2 regions of the Moellerella wisconsensis genome follow, and region 2 is predicted to be linked to the other one. Evidence: predicted binding sites of a transcription regulator. Region 2 holds the regulator's gene; the other holds the start of a gene.
What was found. Region 2 encodes PhoB, which activates phosphate uptake and scavenging genes when phosphate is short. Its sites were predicted from a motif close to CTGTCATAAAACTGNCNNAT; they were not measured.
Positions count from the first base shown of each region.

Region 1: pstS (phosphate ABC transporter substrate-binding protein PstS) is a predicted target of PhoB. The motif match lies at 8,345-8,364, and genes of this name have one in related genera.

Region 1 is NZ_CP093242.1:186,033-196,522, reverse strand. It holds gene MNY66_RS00820 (amino acid ABC transporter permease) at 1-529, opposite strand, end outside; gene MNY66_RS00815 (ABC transporter substrate-binding protein) at 617-1,456, opposite strand; gene eptB (kdo(2)-lipid A phosphoethanolamine 7''-transferase) at 1,648-3,351, opposite strand; gene phoU (phosphate signaling complex protein PhoU) at 3,560-4,324, opposite strand; gene pstB (phosphate ABC transporter ATP-binding protein PstB) at 4,339-5,112, opposite strand; gene pstA (phosphate ABC transporter permease PstA) at 5,234-6,130, opposite strand; gene pstC (phosphate ABC transporter permease PstC) at 6,117-7,073, opposite strand; gene pstS (phosphate ABC transporter substrate-binding protein PstS) at 7,200-8,240, opposite strand; gene envZ (two-component system sensor histidine kinase EnvZ) at 8,550-9,881, opposite strand; gene ompR (osmolarity response regulator transcription factor OmpR) at 9,878-10,490, opposite strand, start outside.
Region 2 is NZ_CP093242.1:2,972,235-2,982,724, forward strand. It holds gene queA (tRNA preQ1(34) S-adenosylmethionine ribosyltransferase-isomerase QueA) at 1-268, opposite strand, end outside; gene MNY66_RS13070 (acyl carrier protein phosphodiesterase) at 528-1,130, shown strand; gene MNY66_RS13075 (peroxiredoxin C) at 1,320-1,922, shown strand; gene brnQ (branched-chain amino acid transport system II carrier protein) at 2,212-3,540, opposite strand; gene phoR (phosphate regulon sensor histidine kinase PhoR) at 3,931-5,238, opposite strand; gene phoB (phosphate regulon transcriptional regulator PhoB) at 5,261-5,950, opposite strand; gene sbcD (exonuclease subunit SbcD) at 6,195-7,427, shown strand; gene MNY66_RS13100 (SbcC/MukB-like Walker B domain-containing protein) at 7,424-10,490, shown strand, end outside.

The DNA.
Region 1 (10,490 bases), 800 kb from region 2:
TGGCGATTTTTACCGCTTGAGGTAAAACCACATACCGCATCGCTTGCCAGCCACTCAAACCCAATGCGAAGGCCGCAAACTTTTGATCTCGGCGAACCCCGCGGATCCCCGCTCTTAGTTCTTCGGCAATAAAAGGCACGGAATACAGAGTTAATCCAATGAAACCGGCAAGAAATTCGTACGATGGCCATGCCAAAGTTATCGGTCCTAGCACTATCTCATGTGGCGTATTTAACCATTCCATCGCCGAGGAAGGTAGAATTTCACCGGAGGCAAAATACCAAAAAAAGAGCTGTATCAATAACGGTGTATTACGAAAAATTGAGGTATATATCGAAACGCCCCAACGTAAACTCGCGATTGAGCTATCCTTTGCCGCCGCAACTGCAAAACCCAGTAGCGTCGATGCCACAATAGTGCAAATAGAAATCCACAGAGTGATCAAAAAACCGTAACCAAACCACTCTAAATATTGCGGCGCCAAAAAATGTTGGGATAAAAATGAGCCATTAAAAAAATACTCAAACATAGTATGCGCCTTCTATAACAGCAAACCCCGCATCAAGAAATATGCGGGGCTTTATTAAGCCTAACCAGCAAGAAGTATCGTTAGCGATTAAGATTGCGGCTGTTGTTTATCTAACGGGGCAAATTTAAAATCACCACGCGGTTGAGCCGCTTTAGTTTCAGGACCAAACCAACGGGTATAAATAACTTCAGCTTGTCCGTTTTGTTCTAATTTCAATAAGGCGCTATTTACCGCTTCAATCAATTGGGTTTCACCTTTGAGCCCGGCTAATGCTTGATATTCACGCGTTAAGCTAAATGGTGAAATTTCATAATCAGCTTTAATTTTTTCCGGTAAATTTCCTAATAATCCAACTAATTTTGCATCATCCTGGGTAATTGCTTGTACATTACCGTTACGTAATGCAGCAAACGCTAACGGTGTATCGTCATAAGAAATGACTTTAGTATTTGGATAGCGCTCACGCAATGTTACTTCTTGCACTGTGCCTTTATCGGCACCAATACGCAGTGCAGCAATATCATCTGGCGTTTTTAGCACACCTTTGCGAGCAATGAATTTCTGCCCGGTGGCAAAATCAGGAATAGTGAAATCAACTTGTTTTGCTCGTTCATCGGTAATCGTGAAATTAGCACCAATTAAGTCAACTTTTCCCGAAGTTAGCAATGGAATACGATTAGCAGGATTCGTAGGGCGTAATTCTAATTTTACCCCCAGATCATCAGCAACAGCTTGAGCGATATCGATATCATAACCGGCTAATTTTTTAGTTTGAGGATCAATAAATCCAAATGGTGGATTGCTATCAAAAACAGAAATACGGATAACTCCTGCTTGTTTAATATCATCCAGTTTATCGGCTTTAGCGATACTAGTTACGAGAGCAAGCCCCGCCAGCAGCGTGGTTGTTAAAATTTTAGCATTCATTGGACACCCCTAACGGTAAGTTTAATCGAGCAACCATTGCAAGTTATCAATTATTATTTAGAACTTAAAAGACTATTAAGTAATATATTTATATTAAAATAGAATATATAAGCGATAAAAAATAGCCCACCTATGTGGGCTATTAGTCAATAAAGCAGAATAAAACTACAATTATCTTCAGTAATGGCAGATTATTTATCGGTACGCGTATCCGAAGATAGCCCACATAAATTATTACGATTATTCATTCCACCATCAGCAGAGGTATACCCTAAGCAGCCTAAAATAGAATCATAAATTTGATGATGATAAAAAGGCCGACCTTGTTGGCTATATTTCTTTAACTGCTCAAAACGTTGCTGATTATTTGGCGAAGCTAAATAGCTGTCCGACATCCAGACCACAAACGGCACCCGGAATTGTTCCTCTGGCGCAATTTCTCGCGGAGTCCCATGCAGTCCATGCCCTTCATTGATCGATTCGCCATGATCTGAGGTATAAAACACAATAGCTTTTTTATCTCTTAACTGATCAATTACGCCATCAATAAAATAATCGGTATACAGAATAGAGTTATCATAGGCATTAATTAATTGTTGTTTAGAACAATTATCATCAACATTTAAACACTCAGGCTGATATTGTTTAAATTCTTTTGGATAACGTTTTGAATACAGGTAATGAGAACCTTTAGTATGCAAAATAATTAAATGTTTACCCTGCGGCTTATTCTCGATTGATGAGTGAACCTCATCTATCAGCAACGTATCGTCGATAGGTTTGCCGTAAGTACTATGCTTCGCGGTAATCATTTCTCTAATCAAGTAATTATCAACATCTAATTTATTGTAAAACCACACTTCACCTTGCATGGCAAATAACTCGGAAGAGAAGCCTAATTTCTTCATTACGGAAAAAATATTATTCTCTTTCATCGTACGCTGCGGATTATCTTCCACCCCGCCTTCACGCACAAACATGCAACGTAAGGATAATTTAGTCGCGGTATCGCAAGAACGACCTTTAAACGCCACTAGATTTTTTTCTTTGGATAATAAAGGGTTAGTTTGTCTCGAATACCCTAATAACCCCATATGATCCCATCTTGCTGTTTCCCCAATAATAAATACGACATAAGCATCGTTGTTGTCAGCGTCTGGGGTATAAGTAAATTTCTGGCTAGGATCAAAAATTTCATTTTCATTAAATTTATCATCGTACTGAGTAATCGCGTATTGAACTAACGGAATAATCCAGTTCGTCGGTAAATAAGCGTAACTCAAGCTGCCGCTATAACTTGATAAATCGACATTCATTTGCGCTTCATGTTTTTTCTGTTGCTGATCCATGAGTTTTAAATATGAATATACGCTAACAGCAATCACCGCTAATAATAAAATACTTTTTAAGCAGGCTTTTCGATTATTTTTTAGCTGAGACAATAGAGTATTGTTATTCGGTGAGCACCAAATTAGTAACAGCGGGATAGCCGATAATCCAATCACCCAATAAATAAAACTATTACCCACAACTTCTTTTGATAAATCGATATCTGTGGTTAATACAGAAATAAGAATGCCATAACCGATAACCACATCGAAAAAGGTGATGTAATAACTGGCGCACACACTAGCAATAACTACGATAGAAGCACAAATTTTAAAGAAAATCGCACCGCCAAGAGATAACAATCTAAAAAAGAAAAAAGAAAAAGCCACATTGACAATCGCTTCGCCTGCCAATGTGAAATAACTAACCCCTGTACCGTGGGATATTTGAGTGTCAAAACGACCTTGATAAACATCTAAATTGAGGAGTATGCCTATGAAAATAGATAAGATAACGGCAAGGGTGGTTTGGTTTTTCGGGATATAACGTAACAAAAAACTGCGCATATTTTATATTCAGAATAAGTGATAGCAATGATGTATTACAGACATCTATAATTTTATTAGGTTCATTCTGTGATTTAATCTGGCGGAAGATAAAAATAGCAAAAAGAACTTTTTTTAACCAACAGTAAGGTTTTATACGCTCTTTTTCGATAAAGCCACTGCTAAGAAGGGGTAAATAGCCGAGGGAGAAACAGCCTCCCTCGCCAAGTTATTTTTTCTCAGGATATTGGTTATCGATACCTTGACTGGTAGATTTATCTACAGTTTTAGTCAGCATTTTCTCTACGGTATCGCCGCCCATATGACGGAAATCCTGACCTTTTGCATAATAGAAGATAAATTCGCAAATATTCTGGCAACGGTCGCCGATTCGTTCAATCGATCGAGCACAAAATAGCGCGGTTAATACACTCGGAATAGTACGCGGATCTTCCATCATATAAGTCATTAATTGACGAACAATTCCGTCATATTCTTGATCAACTTTTTCATCTTCACGATAAATTCGTACTGCTTCATCGACATCCATACGAGCAAAAGCATCAAGTACATCATGCAGCATCTGCACAGTATGACGACCGAGCGACTCTAAGCTCACCAGCAAAGATTGATGTTGATGCGAAAATTTTTCTAACGCCGTTTTACAAATTTTATCGGCAACATCACCAATTCGTTCTAATTCGGAAATAGTCTTGGAAATTGCCATAATTAGCCGCAGATCGCTGGCTGTTGGCTGGCGTTTGGCGATAATTTTAACGCAAGCCTCATCAATGGCGACTTCCATCATATTCACTTGGTGATCATTAGCGATAACTTCGCGTGCCAATGCTTCGTCTTGATTATGCATCGCCGTAATTGCTTTGGTCAGTTGTTCTTCGACCAATCCACCCATTGCCATCAGCTCAGTGTGAATATGTTCTAGCTCAGCGTTAAACTGACCAGAAATATGTTTATTATGATTCAAAGTGTCCATGCTATTGCTCCGTATCAACCATAACGGCCAGTAATATAATCTTCAGTCTGCTTCATCGCTGGCGTAGTAAACATGGTATCAGTTTCGTTAAACTCCACCAGCTCGCCTAAATACATGAAGGCGGTATAGTCCGAGCAGCGAGCCGCTTGCTGCATATTGTGCGTTACAATTACGACGGTATATTCAGATTTCAGTTCGCTAATAAGTTCTTCAATACGCCCAGTTGAGATAGGGTCAAGTGCTGAACAAGGTTCATCGAGCAATAAAACGTCAGGACGGATAGCAATTCCACGTGCGATACATAAGCGCTGTTGCTGGCCTCCCGATAAACTATAACCACTTTGGTGTAGTTTATCTTTGGTTTCGTTCCACAATGCCGCTTTGGTCAACGCCCACTGTACACGCTGATCCATATCGGCACGCGACAGTTTTTCAAATAAACGGACGCCAAACGCAATATTGTCATAGATTGACATCGGGAATGGCGTGGGTTTTTGGAATACCATACCGACTTTAGCGCGCAATAAGGCAATATCTTGTTTATCTGTCAGGATATTCTGCCCATCGAGTAAAATTTCACCTTCAGCGCGCTGCTCACCATATAATTCATACATTTTATTGAAGGTTCGTAGCAACGTTGATTTACCACACCCTGAAGGGCCGATAAATGCGGTAACTTTGTTCTTGGCAATATCCAGCGAAATATTTTTCAGCGCATGGAATTTTCCATAATAAAAATTCAAGTCACGTACCAAAATTTTACTTTCTGTATTCTCGTTGGCTGTCATTATCATTACTGCTCTCTCTCTAAATTCGTAATTTGGGCCCGGCAATTCGCACTATTCTCGGTAAGATTTATGATTTAATTAACCTTATATCTCAATAATATAAGTTGGCAGTTCTCACCGCTTAATACTTACTTTTAGCAAATAGCACACGCGCGATAATATTGATTAATAGAACACACAGGGTGATTAGCAGGACACCAGCCCAAGCCAATTGCTGCCATTCGGAGAATGGACTCATCGCAAATTTAAAGATAGTTACTGGCAGGTTAGCAATCGGCTCACTCATGTCAGTACTCCAGAACTGGTTCGACAGTGAAGTAAACAGTAGCGGAGCAGTTTCCCCGGCGATACGGGCAATCGCCAACAAAATCCCGGTAATAATCCCGGATACCGACGCTTTCAGCGTAATGGATAAAATCATTTTCCATTTTGGGGTTCCCAGCGCATATGCTGCTTCTCGTAGACTGTCAGGCACCAGTTTTAGCATGTTTTCTGTGGTACGAATAACGATTGGAATTTGCAGTAAGGCTAAGGCCATCACGCCAGCCCAGCCAGAGAAGTGCTGTACTTGTGCGACCACCAAAGTATAAACAAATAATCCCACCACAATCGATGGCGCAGACAACAAAATGTCATTGATAAAGCGCGTCACAGAAGCTAACCATGAACTACGGCCATATTCAGCGAGATAAATCCCAGCTAAAATACCCAGCGGAGTACCGCACACGGTAGACCAAAAAATCAATAACCCGCTACCCATAATGGCATTTGCTAAGCCACCGCCCTCAGTATTGGGTGGCGGTGTCATTTCAGTGAATAAATTCAATGACATGCCATCGATTCCTTTACTAACGGTAGAAAATAAAATCCATACTAACCAAAATAATCCAAACGCCATAGCTAACATTGAAATCACTAGCGCTAAGCGATTTTTTTGTCGACGCCATGCCTGACGGCGTGCACGTTCCTGATAATTAATCTGACTCGGTTGTGTCTGTGACATATCAGCGGCCCTCATTCTTAGCCAAACGCATCACCATCAATTTAGAGAGTGCGAGGACAATAAAGGTTATCACAAATAAAATTAGCCCTAATTCCATCAATGCAGAGGTATGTAAGCCGCTCTCTGCTTCAGCAAATTCATTGGCTAATGCCGAAGTGATACTGTTCCCCGGCATAAATAACGACACGCTATCTAGCTGATAAGTGTTTCCGATCACAAAGGTCACCGCCATCGTTTCGCCTAAGGCACGGCCTAAACCTAACATCACACCGCCAATCACTCCATTGCGGGTAAATGGCAACACGATATTCCAAATCACTTCCCACGTAGTGCAGCCAATCCCATACGCTGACTCTTTCATCATCACGGGGGTTTGTTCGAAAACATCACGCATAACTGAGGCGATATAAGGAATAATCATTATCGCAAGGATAACGCCAGCCGCCAGAATACCGATACCAAATGCAGGGCCTGAAAATAACTCGCCCACAATAGGAATACTCGACATAATCTCGCCTACGGGCTCTTGAAAATACTCCGCAAATAATGGCGCAAAAACAAATAACCCCCACATACCGTAAACAATACTGGGGATAGCCGCGAGCAGCTCAATCGCTATACCTAATGGTCTTTTAAGCCAATTAGGGGCCAACTCAGTCAAAAAAAAGGCGATCCCAAAACTGACAGGAACCGCAATAATTAACGCAATAATCGAAGTGACGATGGTGCCATAAATCGGGACTAATGCGCCAAATTGTTCCGCCGGAGCATCCCACTCTTTAGTCCATAAAAAAGCTAAACCAAACTTTTGAATACTGGGCCATGAAGCAATAATTAGCGAAATAATGATGCCGCCTAGCATCAATAAAGTGATCAGCGCAGCCAGCCGGACTAGCGCATGGAAAATCACATCACCTCTTTTACTTGGGGCTTTTAATGCCGGAGTTTTTTCGGCCATTGATTCGTTCTCATTTAAGTGGCTCTGTGCATCAACTAACAAAGAGCCCAACAACTTTACAGGAGGATAATCTTCATCCTAAACATTCGCCTCCCATCTTCCAACCCTAACAACAGTTAATTATGCTCAGAATAACGGATTACCTTGGCTATCTTTGATATTGCTGTTCCACGCTGCACGAACCGCTGTAATTACTTCGGGGGGCAAGGTCGCATAATCTAATGCTTCGGCTTGTTTTCCGCCTTTTTCGTAAGCCCAATTAAAGAACTCAAGAACGGCTTTGCCTTTCTCCGCATTATCTTGTTTAGTCGGGACTAAAATGAAGGTTGTCGAGGCAATTGGCCACGCATTTTCACCGGCACGATTAGTTAAGTCTTGTGCAAATGATTTCGACCAATCGACTTCTCTCGCTGCGGCACTAAAGCTTTCACCGGTCGGTGAAACCACATGACCATCAGCAGAGACTAATTTGGTGTAGGCTAAATTATTCTGTTTAGCGTAAGCGTATTCAACATAACCTATCGAACCCGGCAAACGCTGAACAAAAGCAGCAACGCCATCATTACCTTTACCGGCGACACTTTGTGGCCAGTTAACTGTTGAACCTGCGCCTACTTTTTGTTGCCAATCTGGGCTCACTTTCGCTAAGTAGCTAGTAAAGACAAAGGTTGTTCCTGAACCATCAGCACGACGAACAACCGCAATATTCTGAGCGGGCAGAGTCACACCTGGATTCAGCTTAGAAATCGCTGGGTCATTCCATTTTTTGATTTTGCCCAGATAAATATCACCGAGCGTTTTGCCATCTAACGTCAAATCGCCGGATTGAATGCCTTTAACATTTACCGCTAAAACTACGCCGCCAATAATTGTTGGAAATTGAAATAAACCGTCTTGTGCTAGTTTTTCATCTTTCAATGGGGCATCAGTAGCACCAAAATCAACGGTTTTTGCATTAATTTGTTTAACACCACCAGAAGAACCAATCCCCTGATAGTTAACTTGATTACCGGTCTCTTTATGATAAGAATCAGCCCATTTTGCATAAACCGGGGCTGGGAATGTCGCGCCTGCACCCGTTAAGCTGGTAGCGGCAAAAGAAGACATCGCTGTCAGAGAAAGTGTCGCTGCCATAACGCTGGCTAGAGTAGTACGCATCATTTTCATAATTGCTCCTGATGGAATGCAAATAAACAATTTAATCATCAATTGTTGAGTGATAAGTCACCATAAGGAAAATAGGACAATTTGGTTACAGCAACATGTCTTATTTATGACAGTTTTATGACAATGGAAGGAAGTTCAAATAAAATAACTGTAAAAAAAGTTAATCAACAAGAAAAAAACTTTGATTTATAAGGAGATTAAATAGGAATGGATATCTTTTCGGTGGATAAAAGTAAACAAAAATACGGTCATAAAAACGCATAAAAATATCATAAATAACCAAAATCAGCCTATTGGGCGCTGCAATAATTAATCTTCAGACTCTGTTAACGGTAAAACTGCCCGAATTGATAACCCACCTCGCTCACTTTTGTCTATTTCAATATGCCCTTCATGCGCATCCAGAATACGGCGAATAATGGCTAAACCTAAGCCAGTTCCTTTATTGCTACGCGCTTTTTCGCCTTGCACAAATGGCTGAAAGAGACGCTGGATGTCATCTTCTTTGATCCCCACACCATCATCATCGACTTGGAACCACGCAATTTCATCATTTTTACCACTGCTGACTTTGATCCAACCGTTACCATAACGATGCGCATTAACTATCATATTAGTCACTGCACGTCGGATAGCTAATGGGTTGGCGTTAACAGTAATCACTCCCGGCATCAATGCAGCTTCAATACCACCAGCGACACCGCTTTCAGAATCAATGGCTTCCATCAGAATGGCATTCATATCACAGAATTCCATATTCATTTCTTGGCCAGTACGCAAATAATCCATAAATTGACCAATAATGGCATCGCACTCTTCAATATCTTTATTGATTGATTCGGCTAAATAACCGTCTTCTTGCCCCATCATTTCTGTTGCTAGACGAATACGGGTTAACGGTGTGCGTAAATCGTGGCTCACCCCTGCCATCAAAATGGTTCGATCATTATCTAAAGTCTTAATGCCAGTTGTCATTTGATTAAACGAACGGATAGCTGCTCGCACTTCAACAGCCCCCTCCTCCTTCATCGTCGGTAACATAATCCCTTTACCTATCTGATTAGCATGATATTCCAATGCCAATAAAGGTCGATTTTGATAACGAATATATAGCCAAACACCGGCAAAAATAGTCAAAAATATAGCAATAGTATAGCGAAAAACCTGTGAAAATTGATTTTGACCAATTTCAGTCAACGGAACTCTAACCCAAACATCTGGAGCCAAATAAGAGGTTAACCATAAAATCGGGTATTCGCGCCCAATTTCAAGGCGAACATCTGCTTGTCCTCCCAGATAATGGGTCATTTGATCACTTAAAAAATCATAATGCTTAGCCCAATTCAGCCCTTCGTCCATTGCAGCCGAGTGTGCATAAAACGTAATTCCTAATTCATTATAGATTTTCTTGCGTAAAGCTGGGGAGACTCTCACCGTTGTGCCATCTTTCAGCACCATTTTTTCGGCCATTAACGTGCGTACTTCATAAGCCAATACCTTATTAAATTGTTGTAAGCTCGGCATAACAACAAAATTTAATACCACCAAATAGCTGGTCGCAAGGCTAGCAAATAATAATGCCACAATTAAAAATAGTGAACGAGAAAAGGTACTTCGACGTGAGAATCTCAACCGCTTCATGCTTTACTACCATCCGGAACAAAGACATACCCCAAGCCCCAAACCGTTTGGATATATCGAGGATGAGCAGGATCTTCTTCAATCATACGACGTAAGCGTGAAATTTGAACGTCAATCGAACGTTCCATTGCACTGTATTCACGGCCGCGCGCAAGACTCATTAATTTATCACGAGATAACGGCTCACGCGGATAAGAAACTAATACCTTCAATACAGCGAATTCACCGCTGGTTAATGGCATATTTTCTTCGCCTTGGAACATCTCACGCGTACCTAAATTAAGCTTAAATTTACCAAAAGTAATTACCGCATCGTCCTGAGAAGGCGCCCCCGGCAGTTCATTCGCCTGACGACGCAATACTGCACGGATCCTGGCTAATAATTCACGCGGATTAAACGGTTTTGGAATGTAATCATCAGCACCGATTTCTAGCCCAACGATACGATCAACTTCTTCACCTTTGGCTGTTACCATAATAATTGGAATCGGATTATTTTGACTTCTCAGTCGGCGACAAATAGATAAACCATCTTCACCCGGCAACATTAAATCGAGGACGATTAAATGAATAGATTCTCGGGTTAAGATCCGGTCCATTTGCTCAGCA
Region 2 (10,490 bases):
GGTTATCATCCAGCATACGTTCAACCAGTACTTCAATTTTACCGCCTGATGCCTTACGGCCAAATAACCGTGCAGGAATAACGCGAGTATTATTGAATACCAAGAGATCGCCAGGTTCCAGTTTCTCAAGAACATCAGTAAAAATACCGTGCGTGAGTTGTCCTGTGGTGCCATCCAAGCTCAGCAAGCGACAAGCACTGCGTTGGGATTGTGGATAGTGAGCAATCAGCCCTTCAGGTAGTTCAAAAGTAAAATCTGAGACACGCATTGTATTGACATCATTCCGAAAAAATAGGCGTACTAGTCTAGTGCTGAGCAACAAAAGGCGCAAGAAATAAGCGTGCTTTAGGATAAAAAAGGCCGAATATCGAACAAATAAGTCAAAAATAGTGATAGTCGTCGATGAAAAAAAGCCTCTATCTTCGATTAAATAGCTGGCGCTTGAATAAACTAAACGATGACCAATGCATTATGATGCTAAATATCACTGACTGTAACTTGCTTGATAAGCAGTATATACTGAAGCAATGAATTTTCTTGCGCATCTCCATCTCGCCCACCTTGCCGAAAGCTCGCTATTAGGCAATATTATGGCCGACTTTGTCCGGGGCGATCCTACGGAGCTTTTCAGCGCCGACATCGTGAGCGGGATCCGTATGCATCGCAGAATCGATGTTGAAACAGATAAACATCCGCTAGTTGTTGGAGCAAAAAGGTTTTTTCGGCCTGCCTATCGGCGAGTTGCTCCGATTACGTTGGATTTAATCTGGGATCACTTTTTGTCATTGCACTGGTCAAAGATCGAACCCGAATTGCCATTGGCCGAGTTTGTGCGTCAAGCACGCCAGCAAATTGAACCTCAATTATCTGTTACCCCAGAAAGATTTCAGTCGTTAAATGAGCACTTATGGCCACAAAATTGGCTAATACGCTATGCGGAGCCTGAATATATCGGTGCATCCCTTAGGGGCATGGCACGTAGACGCCCAAAACTAAGCGATTTAGCCGGTTCATATGATGATTTTAGAGCTGAATATGCACAGTTTGAGCAGATATTTTGGCAGTTTTACCCACAAATGATGCAAAAAGCGGTAAAAAAACAATTTATCTCTGAGCATATCAAACCATAAACATAAGAATTTACTGCTTGAACTTTAGCAGAATAACCTTATCTTATTGGAGTAATATGTCAGAACGCCAACCATTGATAGATAAAATCTATCTTATTAATCGGTATTTTGACCTTTAATCTGGATAATAAATTCCTTATTATCTCTAAGTATTAAAAAAACTTTAATTCACACTCACAGGAGTAAATTATGGTTCTGGTAACACGTCAAGCCCCTGATTTTACCGCCGCTGCCGTTATGGGCAATGGCGAAATCGTCAATGATTTCAACCTGAAAGCACACCTGAACGGCCGCCCAGCAGTTATTTTCTTCTGGCCAATGGACTTCACTTTTGTTTGTCCTTCAGAGCTGATCGCTTTTGATCACCGTTATAAAGATTTCCAAGCTCGTGGCTTTGAAGTTATCGGTGTTTCAATGGACTCAGAGTTCGTACATAACGCATGGCGTAAAACTCCTATCGACAACGGTGGTATTGGTGAAGTTCAATATCCTATGGTTGCTGATGTTAAACACGAAATCATTAAAGCATACGGTATCGAACACCCAGAAGCAGGCGTTGCTCTGCGTGGTTCATTCCTGATCGACAAAAATGGTGTTGTTCGTCACCAAGTAGTTAACGACCTTCCATTAGGCCGTAACATCGATGAAATGCTGCGTATGGTTGATGCTCTGCAGTTCCATGAAGAACACGGCGAAGTTTGTCCTGCACAGTGGGCTAAAGGCCAAGAAGGCATGAATGCATCTCCAGATGGCGTTGCAAAATATCTGAAACAGAACTCAAGCAAACTGTAATCGACTAGATTAACGAGAACTGTCTCATAAGCCAGCGTAATTGCTGGCTTTTTTATACTTATTTTGGCGATATATCTGTTTGATGCTTTATTTCTCCCCCCTTTTTCATTCCACTCTTAATTAATCAAGCTATGCAGTTACTGAGGATTAATCAAATTAACAGTAAATATAAGCCATAAAAAAAACCTTAGCCCAAATGAACTAAGGTTTTAAATTTGATAGATAATCTTATCTTTTTGCCGAAAAACCCTGAGTGTTTACTCTACATTGAGCGGCTTGATTGATTTAACTATGCTTGTTTGTGCTTATGATTTGCAGAAGCAAATAACAAATCATAAATAATTGCGGCCACCAGAACGATAGCAGTAGGCAGTAGCCATGCTAAATCCTGTTCGTATAAAGGCATTTTAGTCATCCACTGCGGGATCCAATCCTTTAAATGATCTGACGCTTTTGCCGCACCGATTAAGCCGAAAATTACACTGGCTAACATGGTTGGCGAGACCACTGCTGGCGCATTCTTCCACCATTTCAATGTGAAGCTAAGCAAAATCAATACGATACATGGAGGATAAATAGCCACCAGCACCGGTAAAGAGAAAGCTATCAGATTGCTTAGCCCTAAATTGGAAACTAACATTGAGAAGACCCCCAAAATTAATACCAATTTTCGATATGATATTGAAATATAACGGCTAAAGAACTCAGCACATGCACAAGTCAGGCCTACTGCAGTTACCATACAAGCAACAAAAATCAGTACCGCAAGGAAGAAGCTACCGTAATTACCAAAGGTATACTGTACGTAGGCATGTAAAATATCTGCGCCATCAGCCGCTTCAGGGATCAACGTGCCACTGTTTTCGCCAAGTTTAAACAATGATAAATAAACGAGTGTTAACAGAACGCCAGCAATCAATCCAGCCCACATGGTATAACGGGTCAATAATGATGAATTCTCGACCCCACGCGAGCGAGCGGCATTCACAATGACGATACCAAACACCATTGCGCCCAAAGTATCCATGGTCAAATAGCCATTAATAAAGCCATTTGAGAATGCCATATCATGATAACCATTCATTGCTGGCATCGGATCGCCTGCCGGCCACATGACCGCAGCAATCCCCAATACAGCCAGCGCTAACATTTTAACCGGCGCTAAAATGTGCCCAACGCTATCGAGTAAACGGCCAGGATAAAGCGAAATACCAATGACCAAAACGAAATATACTGCGCTATAAATCAGCAAAGAAATATCAGATTCACCGCCAACTAAAGGGGCAATACCCACTTTGTAAGATACCGTTGCGGTACGTGGGGTAGCAAACAGCGGGCCGACAGATAAATATGCAATAACAGCCAGCAATAAGCCCGCAGTTTTACCAATCGGCGAACTTAGGGCCTCAACCCCACCGCCGACTTTAGCTAATGCCACCACTGTTAATACCGGTAATCCAACCCCGGTAATTAGAAAGCCAATTGCGGCAGTCCAAACTTGATCACCTGCCTGCAAACCAACCATTGGTGGAAAAATAATGTTCCCTGCACCGACAAACAGCGCAAAGGTCATGAACCCTAGGGCTAAAATATCTCTTGATGTTAAACGATGAGCCATAATTTTGTTAAATTTTTGTTTGAATTAAAGGAAGCTGAGAGCTGTTAGCTCTTAACCTATTGAAAATTAACTGGCGGCACTGAGTGCTATTTTAAAATATCCTTAACAGAATAATATACAGCGATATTAAATCTTATGAGTCAAAAATATTAAAAAACAGGAAAAATCGCCAACAACTGGCGACAAGTAAAACTTTTATAGGGCAAAAAGGCAAGCCAAATAGTACAGACAAGAATAAAATACCAAACTATTTTTCCAAACCAGTGATTACTATTAATAATCAAAGAATATGCACTATATGATGTGTATAAAAAACAAACAACAGTCGATATTACGAGTAAAAATAAAAAAATAAAACGCTCTATAACGAAAGAATAGAAACAAATATAATCACTTAGGTGACTTTCTCTCAATAACAATCAACGCTGGTGGCAAAACAAAACTAAATTCACTGCCTTTACCAAGCATACTATTGATGAATAATTGGCTGTTATGATGCTGTAATGCATGTTTAACAATCGCTAGACCAAGCCCTGTACCTCCGCCACTTTGGCGAGAGCGCGCTTTATCCACCCGATAAAAACGTTCCGTCAGCCGTGGTAAGTGCTCGACAGAAATTCCCGGCCCATTATCCACCACCGAAAACGTAGCCCCTTGTCGCGTCTGCTGCCAGCTCACGTTGATTAAAGTACCGTCTGGAGTATGGTTAATCGCATTATAAACGAGATTAGCCATTGCGCTGCGTAGCTGTTCTTGATTGCCATACACCAACAGATTTTCATCGATATCAAAATTAACCTGTTGTTTTCCTTGACTAAGGCTATGGGCTTCCTGCGCTAAAATGTTGAGAATTGACGGAATATTGACTTGTTCATTTAAGTTAATTTGTGGTGCAACTTCAATACGAGAGAGTTGGAGAAGCTGCTTGACCAAATTATCCATTCGGAACGCTTGCTCTTGCATTAATGTCAGTGCTTTTTTATTGATTGGGGAAACATCGGGCTGATCATCCATCACTTCTAAATACCCTTGAATCACCGTCAATGGGGTGCGTAACTCATGGCTAACATTGGCAAAAAAGTCACGCCGTGCTTTTTCTAGTCGACGTTTCTCGGTGATATCTCTGGCGACCATTAACAACTGATCATCGGCATAAGGTAAAATACGAAATTCCACAACCGAGCCATTATTCAGCTCTAGCGTCAGGGCTTGAGTATAGTTTTTAGCACTAAAATAGCGATTAAAATCAGGATAACGCAATAAATTAATAATATGTTGCCCGCTATCTTCTGGCCAACGAAACCCGAGTAAATGCTGAGCATGGCGATTACACCAAAAAATAATGCCTTCTTCGGTCAGCATCACTATCGCATCAGGCAAAGATTCAGCACCGCTACGAAAGCGCTTAATTAATTGGCCTAATTCGCGACGACGTTTACGATTACGCTGCTGTAACTGATTAATTCCATAGAATATTGGCTCCCAGCCCCCTTTACCTTCTGGCGCTATCATGCTGCGATCAAGCCATAACCAATAAGAGAGTTTGAGTAAATTATAGCTGTGCCATATTAAGGCGGCTAACAGTGATATCACCAATAGCCATGCTAAGTGACCAACAAAAATAGCTAAAATAAAGGCGGGTAAACAAAATAAAATTAGCCCCCAAACCAGTTGTTTCCATGATAAACGCTCGAGCACGTAAGCTCTCCCTATGGATTAATCAGTAACGAACAGAAAAACGATAGCCGGTACCACGTACAGTTTGCACCATTTTTTCATGCCCCCCAATTTCTAAGGCTTTACGTAAGCGACGAATATGCACATCAACGGTTCTATCCTCCACATAGACATTCGCCCCCCACACATAATTAAGCAGTTGCTCGCGGCTATACACTCTTTCAGGATGGGTCATAAAAAAATGCAGTAATTTATATTCTGTCGGCCCCATGTCAATCGGGATATCGTTGCTAGTAACACGGTGGGAAGTCGGATCGAGAGCTAATCCATTCATATCAATAACATCTTCAGCCGCCATTGGAGAAATACGGCGTAAAATAGCTTTAACTCGCGCAATTAATTCTTTCGGTGAAAAAGGTTTAGTCAAATAATCATCGGCGCCGACTTCTAATCCCTTTACCCTATCTTCTTCTTCGCCTCTAGCAGTGAGCATCATAACTGGAATATCCCGCATCTCACTGTCTCGTTTCATATATTTAATCACTTGGATACCCGAGCCACCGGGGATCATCCAATCCAACAAGACTAAATCAGGATATGGATCGACCAACTGCCCTAATGCTGAATCATAATCATCGGCTTCGATAGGCTGAAAACCATTTTGTTCTAATACAAAACAAACCATTTCTCGGATGGGCGCTTCATCTTCAACAACCAGAATACGTCTTGCCATGGGTGATCCTGTGAATAAGGTTAGATTATTTGCGATTTTGCCGATTATGCGTCACTTTTATGACAGAATTATGAATTTACACTCTCGATTCTGACATACTTTAGTTAATTTGGATCTTTTCTCGCTTACCGTTGATATATTGCTGCGATTATTACTATCATTTTGTTGGTTTTTTTATTTCAACGTTCACAATAGCCACAATAACTTAAAAATACCGTGTTATCTCTCTTTTAGGCGGATCATTATGCGTATAATTCACACATCGGACTGGCATTTGGGGCAATATTTTTTCACCAAAACCCGTGCTCCTGAACATCAATATTTTTTACATTGGCTGATAGAGCAAGTTAAACATTATCAAGTTGATGCTGTGATTGTCGCCGGTGATATTTTCGATACCGGTTCACCACCGAGCTATGCACGCGAAATTTATAATCGTTTTATTGTTGAATTGCATAAAACAGGCTGCCAATTAGTTATTCTTGGGGGAAATCACGATTCGGTAGCGATGCTAAATGAATCTAAACAACTGCTTTCATATTTAAATATCCATGTTATCGCCAACGCTAATAATCAATCGATTGAACAATCAGTAATTGTATTAAACGATAACCAAGGAAAACCGGGCGCGTTGCTGTGTGCAATCCCTTTTTTACGCCCTCGCGATATGATAAAAAGCCTGGCTGGGCAAAGCAGCAGTGAAAAACAACAATCACTACTTGAGGCAATCACCGAGTATTATCATCAAAGTTATCAATATGCTGAGCAATTACGCCAGCAGCTCGGCAAAGCTTTGCCGATTATTGCGACCGGGCATTTAACCGCAGTCGGTGCCAGCACCAGTGATTCGGTTCGGGATATTTATATTGGCAGTTTAGAGGCCTTCCCCGCCGATGCTTTTCCCCCCGCGGATTACATTGCTTTGGGACATATCCATCGTCCACAAGTGATTGGTGGGCAAGCCCATATTCGCTATAGTGGCTCACCTATTCCGCTAAGTTTCGATGAAAATGGTCAAGATAAAACACTGTGTTTAATCGAGTTTACACAGGATAAATTAACCGCTATCGAATGCCTCAGTATCCCCCAGTTTCAGCCGATGGCAACCCTTAAAGGTACACTTAACGATATTCAGCAGCAATTAAGCCCATATCAAAATTATCACGCTGAACGTCCGGTATGGCTGGATATTGAAGTTGCCTCGCAAGATTATTTAGCCGATATACAACAGCGAGTTGAACAAATGACCGCCGGATTACCAGTTGAAGTAATTTTATTACGTCGTGCTCGTCGCCAAAATCAAACGCTCAGTGCCACTGCCAACAATGAGACCTTGAATGAACTAACTGTCGAAGAAGTGTTTCTGCGCCGCTTAGCCGATGCCGAGCTGGAAGACCCTCAATATCAACAGCGACTGACATTATTATTTCGCCAATCCTACGAAGCATTTCAGTCTACTGAGGAGGATCAAGCGTGAAAATTTTAAGCCTACGATTGAAAAATATTAATTCACTCAAAGGTGAATGGAAAATTGATTTCACTCAGGAGCCATTCGCTAGTCAGGGATTATTTGCAATAACAGGCCCAACAGGCGCAGGGAAGACCTCGTTGCTGGATGCCATTTGCCTCGCGCTTTATCACCAAACACCGCGCTTAGGAACGATTTCACAGAGTCAAAATGAGCTGATGACTCGCCATACCGGAGAATGTTTAGCTGAAGTTGAATTTGAAGTTAAAGGTATCGGTTACCGAGCTTTTTGGAGCCAACGTCGAGCTGGCGGCAAAGCCGGCGGAAAATTACAAGCGCCGAAAGGTGAACTAGCATACATAGCCGATGGAAAAATCTTGGCGGAAAAAGTTAAAGATAAATTAGAGTTAGTTACTCAGTTAACTGGTTTAGATTTTGGTCGTTTTACTAAATCTATCTTGCTATCACAAGGGGAATTTGCCGCCTTCTTAAATGCCTCAGAAAAAGATCGGGCGGATTTACTGGAAGAAATTACGGGTACCGAAATTTATAGTCAGCTATCTAAATATATTTTCCAACAACATAAACTCGTCCGCAATTCGCTCGAGTTACTCAAGGCACAAGCCGGTAATATTGATGTGCTAACCCCAGAGCAACATCAATCTTTGCTTAATCAGCAGCAATTACTGGCAGAGCAAGAACAACAGTTATCTCAACAGCGGCAGCAACTGCAACTCGCAGAACAGTGGCATCTTAAACAACAGCAATTGCTTGAACAGCAAAAGGTTCAACAAGCCCAAAAAATCGCGGCAGAAAAAGCCGTCACTGATGCCGCCCCCCAGTTACAGATTTTAGCCAACAGCGAGCCAGCAGAAAAACTGCGCCCATTATGGAATGAGCTCCAGCGCAGTGAAAAAAACCTGGAGCAGCAGGCACAAAAACAACAACAAACCCAACAGCAACTCATCGCAGAGCAGGCTCGTTATCAACCACTTGAGCAGCAGAAAAAACAACTAGAAACTCAATTAAAACAGCATATAACGCAAACTTACCAACAAAACGAACTCATAGAAACTCAAATTCGTCCTCTGGATATAGATATCGATCACCTGCGTAAGCAATTATCGGGCGCAGAGCAACAGATCACCGATATTCAGCAACAACAGCAACAAAAAGCCACTCAACTAGCAAAAGTGGATACACAGTTAGCCCAAGATATTCAGCAGCAACAACAATTAGCCGGTGAAATGCAACACAACCAGCAGTGTACAGCTATCGCACCTAAACTTAGCGGCTGGCGACAAAATATCGTTTTATTATCAGGGTTATATCAACAGCATGCCACACAGCAACAGCAGGCTGAAAAATTACAAATTGAGCAGCAAGAAATCCAGAAAACCCAGCAGACGCTGAGTAATAGCCTGCATTATGCCGAGCAAGAAAAACAACAAGCACAGCAACAATATCAACTTAGTCAGCAAGCCATCGCTCAATGGCAGCAACAGCATAATACTGATCAGCTAAAGCAGCATATAGAGCAACTGCAGCAGCGATTACAAGCGCTTAATCTGCTGCCCTATTTATTACAACAGCACAACGATAATCAGCAGTCGCTATCATTAGCTGAACAGCAAATTACTGATTTATCAACATCGTTAAATCAATTAGCGCAGCAAAAAGTAACCTGTGAGAATAATATTGCGTTACGCCAGCCTCATCTAACTGATTTAACAGCAAAATTAGCACTCGAAAAGCAAATCGTCAGCTTAGAACAGCAACGCCAATTATTAATCGCAGGCGCGCCTTGTCCCTTGTGCGGCTCGCAAGATCACCCTGCCGTTGAAGCTTATCAACAACTGTCATCTAGCCAGACTGAACAACAATTAGCTCAATTAAATCAACAATTAGAACAAGACAAACAGCAACTCATCACGATCAATAGTCATATTGCGCTGGATAATGAACGTCTCGTCGAGCAACAAAAACAGCGTGAGAACTTAATTAAGCAGCAAAAAATCGTCGCACAGCAATGGCAAACAACCAGTGAGAAAGCCGCAGAAACAGTATTACCTTATAGTTTAGAGGCCATTGAGCAGCGGCAACACAGCCTAAACACACAATTAACTGAGAATACCCAATGGCTAGCCGAATTAGATATTTTAATTGAAAATCATAAGCATGCAGAAAAAATACTGACAACAAAACAAGAATACTATCAACAACAATCAGCAGCATTACAATTAGCTAATCAGCGTAACCTCCATAGCGTGCAGACCATAGCAGCCCTTGAGCAGCAACGGTATGCACTACATCAGCAACAACAAGATATCGAAGCCGAACTAAATAATCAGTTAGCTGAATATCAACTGTGTTTACCTGCCATAGAAGAACGACAATCTTGGCTGCAACAATTAGAGCAGCGTTGTCACCTATTTGAGCAACAGCAGCAACGTCTACAACAGCTTGCCCAGTCGATTGAATTGCAAAAAACTCAGCGCCAGTCATTGTATGAACAACAGATAACGCTAAACCAACAACTTGATAAAATTCAACAACAAGTTGCTGAACATCGCCAATTAATTAATACCAAACACGCATTGCGCGTTGAGCTATTTGGTCAGCAGCTAATATCGCAAGTACAAACTCAAGCACAACAAAAACAGCAACAGCTAGAGCGTACACTGCAAGAAATAGATGCGGAGTTATTACTGGCTGAGCGTAAAATTTCCTCGCTACAAGGTCAAGCCAACGAGATTGAAACTGCACATAAAGAAGCTACCGCCGCTCAAGTAAAAGCACAAAACGACTTTGAACTAGCATTAAAGCATTGCCCATTTGCGACTCGTCAAGATTTTCTATCTGCGCTAATTACCGAAGAAGAAAGCCTGCGATTACAACAATTAAAACAACAACTACAACACGCATTATGGCACGCAGATAATCGTAGCCAGAGCATAGAACAATCGCTCAAAGAGCATGAGAATAATCAACCCGATCCCGCAAAACGAAACGCTATCGAAGCACTAAAAACACAGATTGAACAATATGATCTGGAAATTAGAAATATTACGC